One region of the Aliiroseovarius sp. genome, then DNA from elsewhere that is predicted to be linked to it. Evidence: riboswitches for the same ligand, from Rfam matches in the RefSeq annotation. Region 1 holds a riboswitch; the other holds the start of a gene.
What was found. Region 1 has a riboswitch for cobalamin ahead of ACO07D_RS01920 (TonB-dependent receptor plug domain-containing protein). Riboswitches for the same ligand answer to the same signal wherever they lie in the genome.
Positions count from the first base shown of each region.

Region 2: another riboswitch for cobalamin. It lies ahead of ACO07D_RS08885 (aromatic ring-hydroxylating oxygenase subunit alpha); the one in region 1 lies ahead of ACO07D_RS01920 (TonB-dependent receptor plug domain-containing protein).

Region 1 covers NZ_CBDDIE010000003.1:188,144-193,706, forward strand. The annotation lists gene ACO07D_RS01910 (FecCD family ABC transporter permease) at 1-641, opposite strand, end outside; gene ACO07D_RS01915 (ABC transporter substrate-binding protein) at 638-1,513, opposite strand; gene ACO07D_RS01920 (TonB-dependent receptor plug domain-containing protein) at 1,558-3,402, opposite strand; cobalamin riboswitch at 3,545-3,758, opposite strand; gene ACO07D_RS01925 (hypothetical protein) at 4,114-5,262, opposite strand; gene ACO07D_RS01930 (TniQ family protein) at 5,310-5,563, opposite strand, start outside.
Region 2 covers NZ_CBDDIE010000003.1:1,568,200-1,573,762, reverse strand. The annotation lists gene ACO07D_RS08890 (2Fe-2S iron-sulfur cluster-binding protein) at 1-460, opposite strand, end outside; gene ACO07D_RS08885 (aromatic ring-hydroxylating oxygenase subunit alpha) at 466-1,719, opposite strand; cobalamin riboswitch at 1,802-2,005, opposite strand; gene ACO07D_RS08880 (ABC transporter ATP-binding protein) at 2,088-2,843, opposite strand; gene ACO07D_RS08875 (FecCD family ABC transporter permease) at 2,833-3,804, opposite strand; gene ACO07D_RS08870 (ABC transporter substrate-binding protein) at 3,841-4,773, opposite strand; gene ACO07D_RS08865 ((2Fe-2S) ferredoxin domain-containing protein) at 4,760-5,479, opposite strand.

The DNA of each region.
Region 1 (5,563 bases):
AAGGTCAACGCATCCAGGCCCCGACCAAGTCCCAGCAGCAAAAGCGCCCCCAGCACGAAGAAGGGTAGCGCCAGCCACAGGTGATCCAGGGATCGGTCGGCCAGCGAGCCCATCATCCAGAAGATGATTTCATTCGCGGCGAAAGGGTTCGGCGACAGGTTCAGGACCAAAGAGGTCAGCGCACCGGCCAGCGACGAGACCGCGACCCCCGCCAGGATCAACGTGATCGACGCCCCGCGCGGACCGGCCAGCAAAAGGACCAGAAAGACACCGATCAGCGCGCCGCCCAGCGCGGCCAGGGGCAGACCCAGCGCAATCACACCTGCAAACCCGGTCTGGATCGCCAGGACCGCGCCCAAGGCTGCAGACCCGGACACACCAATCAGACCCGGATCGGCCAGCGGGTTGCGCAGGTACCCCTGCATCGCCGCGCCCGACAGGCCCAACCCTGCCCCGACCAACGCAGCCAAGAGCGCGCGCGGCAGGCGGATCTCGCGCATCACCAGTGTCAGAGGGGTACCGGTATCGACAAACAGCGCATGCAGGCTCTTGCCCATCGGCACGCCCGCTGGACCAAACAGCAGCGCCGCGACCAACAGCGCCACAAGCAAGGGAACAAGGATCAGAAGAAGGCGGGTCATTGGCTGTCCTCCGGGACATCATGCAACGCAACCAGCCCGGCAATGGCACGCAGCACATGGGGCGAACCACAGATCCAGTCGCGGTCGGTCACACTGCCCTGCATTCGGTTCGAGGCGAGCGCCTGCACGACAGGGTGATCCAGAATTTCTTCGGATCGTGAGGCGCCGGGATAGCGGCGACCGGTGATCAAGGCATCAGGATCGGACATGGCCAGCATCTCCAGCGGGAATATCCCGCCCATGGGCAGGCCCGCTTCGACGGCGGCATTGCGAAACCCGGCGGTGCTCAGGATTTGACCGGCCAGGGTGCGGTCGCCCGAGGTATAGCCATTCGCGTAGTAAAGCGCGGCCAGCGGGTGGACCTCCGGCGCGCGCGCAGCCAGCGTGGCGAGATCGCGGTCATACTGCGCGGCCATCTCGGTGGCAGCATCCTGGCGGTGCAGAACCTCACCCATTTCGGTGATACGGTCGCGAACCTCAGACAGGGAATAGGCAGGGTCCATCACCACAACCGGCAGACCCAGACGGCGCAGCATCGAAACGGTCGCTCGGGTCGAGAACCGGCCCGCGATCACCAGGTCGGGGTCGAGCAGGTAGATCTCTTCGGCAAGGCCATGGTTGGGAACGTATTTCTGCGCCTCCCCGGCCATCGCGGACCCACGCGGGTCAAAGGACAGGTAGGAAACGGACAGGAGCTGGCCGGGGGCGGCCAGCATCATCGCAAGTTGGTCGGTGCAAAGGTTCATCGACACAACTCGACGCGGCGGTTGGCTCGACAGTGCCAGATCAGCCGCACTGGCCGCGCGAATGCCCTGGCCGGGGACAAGCCCAGCCAGGGTGAACGTGGCGGCCATAACCACGATCGCAGTCATGGCCATTGCGTGAGAGCCGATCTTCATAATGGCACGATCCAGTCTCAGAACTGCATCCGCGCGCCGAAGTAGAACGAGCGATCCGGCGTGCCGTAACCCGTGACGGTCTGATATTCCTCGTCAAACAGGTTCTCGGCGCGCAGGTAAAGCTCGGCGCTGTCGGAAACATCATAGGTCACCGTAGCATCCACCACGGTATAGTCCGCCAGCGGTCCGGTCGTATCGTTCAGACCGGCGACATGCTTGACTGCAAGGCCCGTCGACAAACGATCCGTCACCTCGGCATTCAGGCGGACGGCAGCCGTGTGCATCGGCACCCGGGCCAGCCGCATACCTGTCGCAGCGTTCTCGCTGTCGGTATAGGTGTAGGATGCCGTCATATCCAGGCTGTCGGACAGCTTGAAGGCCGCGGCAAGCTCGACCCCCTGGGCCCATCCGGTCCCCGGTGTCTGCGTGTAGCCAGTGGGCGACCAAGCGATCAGGTCGGTGATCTCGGTCCTGAACAAGGTGGCCGAAACTTCACCACCGTCAAAACGCTTTTCGATACCCAGCTCATAGCTGACCGAGGTTTCCGGCTGCAGCGCCGCATTGCCATAGGGTGACGAGAAGAGCTCGAACAGCGACGGCGTACGGAACCCGGTACCCACCGCGGCCCGGACCGTGATATCCGGCGTGGGCAGCCAGGCCAGCGACACGCGGCCGGTGGTCTTGCCGCCAAAGTCCGAATGATCGTCGTGACGCAGGACAGTCACCAACTCAACTTGCTCCGACAGGTGCCAATCGGCCTGAACCCAGGCCCCCAGCATGTCATGTTCACCGTTTTGCACGCCGCTTTCATAAGACTCGCGCGTCGCGTCCAGCCCGAAGGTTAGCGTGGCGTTGGTCAGCTCGGCTTGACCTTGATAAGCCAGCCCGATCCGCTCCCCCAGATAGTCATAGGCGAAGGGCCCCCAGGCGTTGGTGCCGGAGGAAAGCCTGTCGTTCTGGTAATACTGCAGCGAGAACTCATGCTCGACCGCGCCACCTTCGACACGCACGAAGCCGCGCAAACCGAATTGGTCGCTTTCCGACAGCTCGTCCGGAGACACACCGTCCACCGGGCCACCGCTATATTCGTCGTACTCGGTTTCCGAGGTCTGCCAGAAACCCGAGCCGCCGATGGTGACCGTGTCCGAAACCGCATACTCACCCGAGAAGCTCAGGCGGGTGGCCTCGTGGCCGTCGTCCTCGGTGTTGCCTGCGTTCTCGTCCGCGGCCGAAATTCCATCGGTGCGAATGTGGCTCAGCGTGGCGGCGAAGCTGCCGTAATCGCCAAGATAGCTCATGTTGTACGACAGCCGTGCGGTGTTGTGCGAGCCGTATTCCGCCGCAAGGTTGTGGTGCAGACCCGGCTCGGTGGCCCGGTTCGTGGTGATATTGATGACACCAGCAATGGCTTCGGAACCATAGAGGGCGGACTGCGCGCCCTTAAGCACTTCGATCCGAGTGATATCGTCCGTGGTCAACCCTCCGAAATCAAACGCAATCTGCGGGGCGGACGGGTCGTTCACGTCGATACCGTCAACGTAAACCCCGATATAGCGCCCGGATGAACCACGAATGCGCAGGCTGGTGGTCGAACCGATGCCACCGTTGCCCGTCACGCTGAGACCGGGAAGCGTGGCAAGATAATCAGCGACCTGAATGTCGCCGGCTTCTTCAAGATCTTCACGGGTGACAATTTCGACCGTAGAGCCGCTACGCTCGGTCTTGGTGGTCTCGCCGCGGTTCGCAGACAGCGTAAGGTCGCCAGAGACGATAATGGTGCCGAGATCGGTGTAATCCTGCGCGATCGCAGGCGTGGAGACCGCGCTGACAAACGCGGTCGTGGAAAGAATACGGGCAAGCATTGGCCACGTCCCTCTGAATTGCCTCGCCTCGTTTCGCGGGCGGGCAGTAGTCCATTTTTGCGGTCGAAGATCTTGGAGTCCGGCCGCGGCGAAAATGTCACCACGACGGACAGACCGTAATCTCGCACGCACCCCGCGTACGGATTGGGTGATCACCTCGGCAGGTCTCCTGACTCGCGGGTCGCAGCTTGGCCGGGCCTTCCCGCACCGCTTGGCGGCACAGTGGCTTTGTCCGGCCTCGCTCTCCGCTTACAGTTGCGGGGGCAGTCACGGAATTGGCGCCTGATGGCTACACCTCACCGTGTTCCCTATTATCCCACCGGCATGCCGACAGGACCGAAGCGGAATCGGAGGTAGTACGAGGAAGACGTTTTGTAAAGAATTCTTAAAGCATGCTGGAAAGAAAATTTTTCATGGGACGCGGAAACACCGCTTCTGAGATTTAAGAAAAGAAACGGTGGCTCGGAGTTAAAAACAATCCTGTCTTTGCACCGATCAACGTAAAAGGCCGCCGCCAACGGAACCTTTCTTCGAACTGCCAAGGGTGGGTGACTCACCATAACCCTTCCACCGGAGTCCCTTATTTCATTGGGCAATCCGACATCGGATTGCGAAAAAGGCTGGCGTTTCTTCCTTTGACTCAGGAAAGTTCTTCCACTGGGAAGTCGAAAAAAGTGGCCAGAGCAGCACCCGCTCGTCCCCCTCAGACAGTCAGATTTGCTGATCACCGTTTAGCAGGGAGTGGACACCCGCCAGTTCGACGGTCCGGTATTTCTTTCTCGACCGGATCGCAAACGCGGGTGTCTCCGTGAGTAGACCTCGCACGACGAGCTCTTCGACCTGAGCTGTATTACACCCCAACATATTGCCCGCTTTCAGAAAGGTGACTGCGTTCCTTTCGACTTCATCATATTTCCTGGCCAAAGCCCTTGGGCAGGTGATGTGGTCGGAGAGCAGCTTCTTTTTCCGATCCGGGTTGGTCACCGGCAAACCGTAGGGGATGACCATGCCAAGCACTTGCCAAGTAGCGCATTTGCATCGCTTGGCGGCATCTTGAAAAGATACCCATTTGGCCGCTGACTTGTTGCCGAGAAAAGGCACCCATCCTTTGGTCACGGAAGTGGCAAAGCGCCAAATCTCGTTGCTATGGAAACCAGGGACCGCGCCTCGATGTTTGAAGTGAGGCTGAATGAGCCTGTTTTGAGAAAGCTGGGAAAGGGTTGCACGTGTCACACCGAGCTTTTTCGCCGTCCGCTCGGCCGTGAACACCCTATTCAACTCATGTGCAATCTCATCAGCCACATTTGATGGTACGTATCGCAGCAGTTCGAAGCTGTTGCTGTCGTTCTTCCGGACATCGCCACGCTGAAGGAGGGCATGACCCGTTTTGGTGAAATCCAGCCGACGTTCTTTAGAAAGCGATCGGTGTGTGTGGAGCTTTCGTCTTGGGTTTTTGACGCCGAGGACCAATGCATCTTTCTGAACGGGATAGGTATCGAAAATGAACTGCCGAACTGGATCGCGGATTGCATCGAAGGCAGGATCATCTTCGCGATTGCGAAGCCACTCGAAGAAGACGCCAAACCGAGCTCGGTAGAGGGAGTTGTCGTTGGGACGCCTGCGTTCCAGTTCGGCGAGTTTTTCAATCATCGCGTCGGGGCCATGGCGCAGAAAAGTGAACCCAATATGGCCTGACTTGGCCCAATCCAGATCTGACACGAGCTGCCGGTTCGTGGTCGGGCCCTTCAGAAGGAGAAGTCCGAAGTTCTCACAGGTCTGGGTTGCGACATGAAAGGGAAGGTTGTCAAACCACCCTGCCCCGGCCGCTCCTTTTACTCTCTCCCCCATGTGATGGATCAACCCGAGGCTCCCTTCGGGAAAGAACTCCGGCTTGCCAGGCGTGAAGCCTATGGCCAGGTTCGCGATGTCAAAATGATCTTTGTTCGAGGCTGGCCTTGGCAACTCCTGCAGAACACAGCGGTGTCTGCTACAAACACGTGCAGCAATAAGTTGGGCTGATCCCGGTTGATGTGCCGAGCGCTTTCGGTCTCCGCCACACAACCCTCGATGCAAATCGGGCAAACCCTTGGTCGGGTACGTTGAAAGGCCGAAAACTTGATCTCGGCCTCCCCCAATCTGAACCAGTCCTTGCGAACAACGC
Region 2 (5,563 bases), 1.4 Mb from region 1:
CAATGTCCAGATCGCGGCCTTCGTCCCACATGCAGGTCGTCATCGACATCATTGGTGTGATGCCCGAACCAGCGGAAATGAACAGGTATTTACCTGCGTCGCTTTCGGCATTGGTGAACAGCCCTGCGGGCCCGATGACCTTGATCCGCATACCGGGCTGCAGATTGTCCAGCATCCAGCGCGTGCCGATACTGTCCGGCTGCGCCTTGGCCGTGATCGTGATCGATCTGGGCCGCGACGGCGAGGACGAGATCGTGTAGGTGCGATGCACCACCCCGCCCGGCTGGCCCGGAGCCGGGATTTCCAAGGTCAGAAACTGTCCGGGAAGGTACGCGAACAAGGCGCCCGAAGGAGCCCGAAACGTAAAGCTGGCGGTATTTGGCATCTCGGGGACAACCGAGACGCATTCCAGCATTTCATTGTCCTGCCAGATGGCGGCGGCTGAGCTGAGGTCTTTCATCGCCGTCACTCCGCAGCCATGATGCCAGGGGCCAAACGATCCGCCAGCGTGGTGCAATACCAATCAACGAATTGAAGCACACCGGATTCCTGGGTCGCTGAATATGGCCCGGGGGTATAAGCGGGGCTGTTGATGCCTTGCTGATTATCCTCAACGACCCGGCGGTCTTCGTCATTGGTGGCAACCCAGACCTCGGTCAGGCGTTTCAGATCATAATCGACACCTTCCACCGCGTCCTTGTGGACCAGCCATTTCGTGGTGACCTCGGTTTCCGTTGGGCTGATCGGGGTGACGCGGAAGACAATGGAGTGATCCGCAAGGAAATGGTTCCAGGTGGTCGGGTAGTGGAATTTCAACAAAGCCCCGGCATCGGCGAATGGCGACCGGCCCAGCCAGCGCCGCACGGCGGATTTGCCGTCCATGGTATAGCTTTCCGCGCCTTCCTTCAGGGGCATCCGCGCCAGACGATACTGTCCGTCGTTATTCAGGTAGAACTGCGATGGCAGTCCTGCAGCCTCGCACCGGTCGAAATGGGCCTGCATATGGGCCGGAGTTTCGCCGCCTTCGATGCCGGTGATCGCTGGGTCATCCGGGAAGGTGCGGCACAACGCCGGGTGATTGCCGCCGCAGTGATAACATTCCCGGTTGTTCTCCCAGACCAGTTTCCAGTTGCCCATTTCGATGATCGAGCTTTCGAACGCCACCTTGGCATTGCCCAGACCGTGCGGCTCCAGATAAGGGCGCGCTATTGTGGCGAAACTGTCGAAATCGGGCGCTTCATCTGCCAGACAGATATAGACCAGCCCGGCCAGTTCACGGCAATGCATGGTCTTAAGCCCGTGTTGGCTGGGGTCGAAATCCGGCCCCATGTCGCGGGCCCACAGCAGCGAGCCGTCCAGTTCATAGGTCCATTGATGATAAGGGCAGACCAGCTTCGGGGCATGGCCTTTCGCCGCCTTGCAGATGACCGACCCGCGATGACGGCAGGTGTTGTGAAACGCCCGGATCTGATTGTCTGCTCCCCGGACGATAATCACGCGATAAGCGCCGACGTTATAGGTGACATAGCTGCCGGGCTTCTCCAATTCACAGGCCGGGATAGCAAACAGCCAGTCGCGATAGTGGATGGTTTCAAGGTCGGTCTGAAAAATCCCGGGATCGGTATAAAACGCTTGTTCCAGGGCATGTGCCGGGTTTCGGCGCGCCAACAGGTTTTGAATGGTATTCACTTCCGGCTCTCCTGCCGCGCCCCGCGGCATTGTTTGGGCAGGTGACACCGGAGAACCGTCCGGAGACGCGCGAGGATCACGTCCGAACCGGTTGCCCCCACCGCCACCCGCGGTTTGACATATCTGCGAGGCTGGTTTCCGGACTTGGAAGGGGCTTGCGCCCGGTGTCGGCACCTTCCCGGGATCCTCTTCCCAGTGGCTGATTGCCGAACCTGACCTTCGTTACCGTTGCGGGGGCAGTGCCGGAATTACACCGGCTTCCCAATTCTCCGCTGTTTCAGAATCAAACAGCGGCACCTCACAGGCACAGAATAGTTCAGCCCCGCTTAGGCGATGAAATACATGCGACAATTCCGGTTCCAAAACAGACATGGGTCTGCGCGGAGGTCGGATTTCGATCACGTCGCAACCGGGCCGTTAATCACCAGGGACTGCGAGTCGAGGTAGGCGTCGACCAGAAAATGCGCCCTCAGGTTCCGGCGCGTCAGAACATTTGACGGCTTGCCCTGATCGACGATTTTCCCGCCATTCATCAAATGGATATGATCGCAGTACCGCGCGACCAGATTGAGGTCGTGGAGTGTCATCAATACCGTTCGGCCCCGCCGCCTGACTTCGTTCAGCAGTACGAGTTGATAGTGCAGATCAAGATGGTTGGTCGGCTCGTCAAGAATGTAAATCTCTGGATCGCAGGCCAGCAGCTGGGCAAAGTAACACCGTTGCAGTTCGCCCCCCGACAGATGATCGGCAGGCTGGTTTCGCTTTTGGCTCAACCCGACCAGGTCCAAAGCGTCATCCCTGCGTCCGGTCAGCTCGTGCCCGTTCAGGCCCAGAACGGACAGGCCGATTTCGACGATGTCTGCCGGGGTCAGCCCGGCCAGCAGCCCCGAACTTTGCACCAGCGCCCCTGCTTTGCGCGCCCATTCGTGATGGGCATAGTCATCTATGCTGCGGCCGTCTGCGATGATCTCGCCTGCGCTTGGGCGCTCGGCACGGTAGATCGTGCGCAAAACGGTTGTCTTGCCGGCACCGTTCGGCCCCAGCAAACAGTGGATTTCGCCCTGCGGGATGGTCAAAGAGACGCCGCGCACATAGGGCCGACCGCCCACTTCGACCGACAGATCGCGGATTTCCAGAGCGAGATCAGACGGCACGACGCAATCCCCGCAAAATGAAGATGAAAGGCGGCGCTGCAAACAACGCCAGCAAGACACCAAGCGGCAGTTCCTGCGGTGCCAGAAGGACCCGGCACAGCAGATCAACAGCAATCAGAACAAGGGCACCCAGAACCATCGACAAAGGCAACAATACCTTGTGCCGTGCACCGACCAGCAGCCGCGCCATGTGCGGGATGATCAGACCTATAAAGCCAACAATCCCGGCCACGGAAACAGCCAGTCCAGTCAGGACAACCGTGGCAACGAATATCATCACGCGTAGACGCCCGGTTCGAATACCCAGAGCCTGAGCGCGTTCTTCACCCAGCAGTGTTGCATCCAGCGCATCCGCCCGCATCAAAAACAGGCTCGCGATCACTGCAAGCGAGAAAACCAGCATCGGAAGCTCGGACCATTCGGTGCCTGCCGCCGTGCCCATGAGCCAGCCCAGAGCGTTGCGGGTGACATGCGGATCACCAACATAGAGGAAAAAGGCCGTCACTGACTGAAACATCAGGGAAACGGCCACGCCGGCCAGTATGACAACCAGGGGATCAAGCTGGTGCCCGCGTTGCTGGGACAGGCCCAGTGTCATCAGGAACGCCACGGCGGCACCGGCGAAGGCAATCACCGGAACGCCCAGCGTTTCGGTTACTGATGTCGGCAACCAGATGATCGCTGCCACCGCTGCCGCAGAGGCACCGGAGGACAGGCCCATAAGGTAAGGGTCCGCCATCGGGTTGCGCAGCGCCGTTTGCATCAACGCTCCGACAAGAGCAAGCCCGGCCCCGATCAGCCCAACCGCCAACACCCGGGGAATCCGCCATTGCCAGACGATCAATGACAGGCCACGCGGGGCACCTTCGCTGCGGATCAGGATGGCAAAGCGATCCGACCAACTGATATCTGCGGTGCCCCAAAGAATGCCCGCAACGGCGACAAGCACCATCGCGACCATTGCCGTGGGAAACAGGACCAGAAACCGGGCTTGCATCTACTCGAGCTCAGCCAGCTGTCCGTTCAGGTTTTCGACACCATCGGCAAAGCGCATCCCCAAAAGCGTTTCAGAGAACGGCACCGTCACGAAACGCCCTTCCTTCACGGCGGTCAGTTCGGACAGGACCGGATCACTTTCCATATAGGCGCGCTTTTCGGCCGCTGACGACCAGCCCGCTTCGATCAGCAGGATCACATCCGGGTCGGCTTCGACAACACGTTCCCAGGCCAGATCGACCCAGGTGCCCTCGACATCATCGCTGATGCTGTTCAGCCCTGCAGTTTTCGCAACCAGAGCCGGACCTCCGCAGCATCCGATCGAATAGGGCGTCTCATCGCCGCTATCGTAGATAAATGCCGAGCGGCCCGCGCCTGCCGGGTCGGCCTGAACTGCATCAATACGCGCTTTGGTTTCGGCGATCAGCGCCTCTGCGCGATCTTCGACCGAGAATATCTGCCCGATGGTCCCGATATCCTTGAGGATGGGCTCAATCGTCAGCGGGACATTTTTGGGATGCGCGTCGCCGCAGGAAGCGTCAACCAGATAGGTGCCAACACCCAGATCATGCCATTTCTGCGCCGCGCCCAGATTGTCTTCGGAAAAGGCCGAGCCAAAACCCGCAAACAGGAAATCAGGCTCATTGGCCAGAACAACCTCTGCCGCTGGGTACTTCTCGGCCAGAACTGGAACGGTGCCGAAGGCATCCTTCCACTGGGCCGGAATCTCATCGTCCAGATAGGCGGTACCGACCATTGATCCCTCCAGCCCCAGCGCTAGCATCACTTCGGTCGCCTGTTGGTTCAGGGTGATTGCACGTGCCGGAGCCTCTTGGAACGTGTATTCCACACCACAGCTTTGCACAGTCACCGGATCAGCCTGAGCGGTCGCGGCCACAAGCCCCAAGGGCACAAGGTATTTAAGCAGGTTCATGGATGTCTCCTGTTTGATGAATGAGTAGAGAACGGGGAATGGTTCCGGCGCGCAGCGCCCCGGACACAAAGGTCCGGATGTCGTCCATGGTCTCCACACGGTACCAATTGCCATGCGGATAGTGCACGATCACCGGACCCGCATTGCAGGGAAACAGGCAACCGGTTGTTGTGACCAGACAATCCGAGCTCTGCCCCGCGCGGCCAAGTTCCGCCCTGAGCGCGTCGACCAGATTTGGGGCGTCCTTCAGGTGACACCGTGGCCCGGCACAAACGAGCAGATGATGCCGAAACGCAGGTGGGGTGTCCCAGCCCTTTCCAAGCTCACCGGACGGCTTTGGCGCAATTGGCCTTAGCGCGACTTTTGCGTTCGCGGCGGCGTGAATGACATTCAGGTCGGTCTGCAGGGATGTCGCAAAATACAATTCAGGCGCGTTCTCTCCCTGCCGGGCAAGCCAACTGGCCGCGGCATTCGGCAGCCACTTTTCAAGGCTCTGAGAGAATGGCAGGCCAATCGGCCGCAATTCGATCCGGGTGGCAAGCCGCGCCGTCAGATCATCCAGCGCATGCCAGAGCCCGTCGCCGGACGTCTCCAGCCTGACGGCCCGCGCCTCGACGGGCGCGGCCTTTACCAGCGCATCAGCGACGTCACGGAACCGGGCCTGACTGACGTATTGCGCTGAAATCAGATAGATATATGCGTCCATCTCTGCCCCGATACAGGAGGCAGGTTGGCGCAGTGCACAAGCCCGAAGATATCCGTCATCTCATCCTCCTGGGGCCCTCCGCCC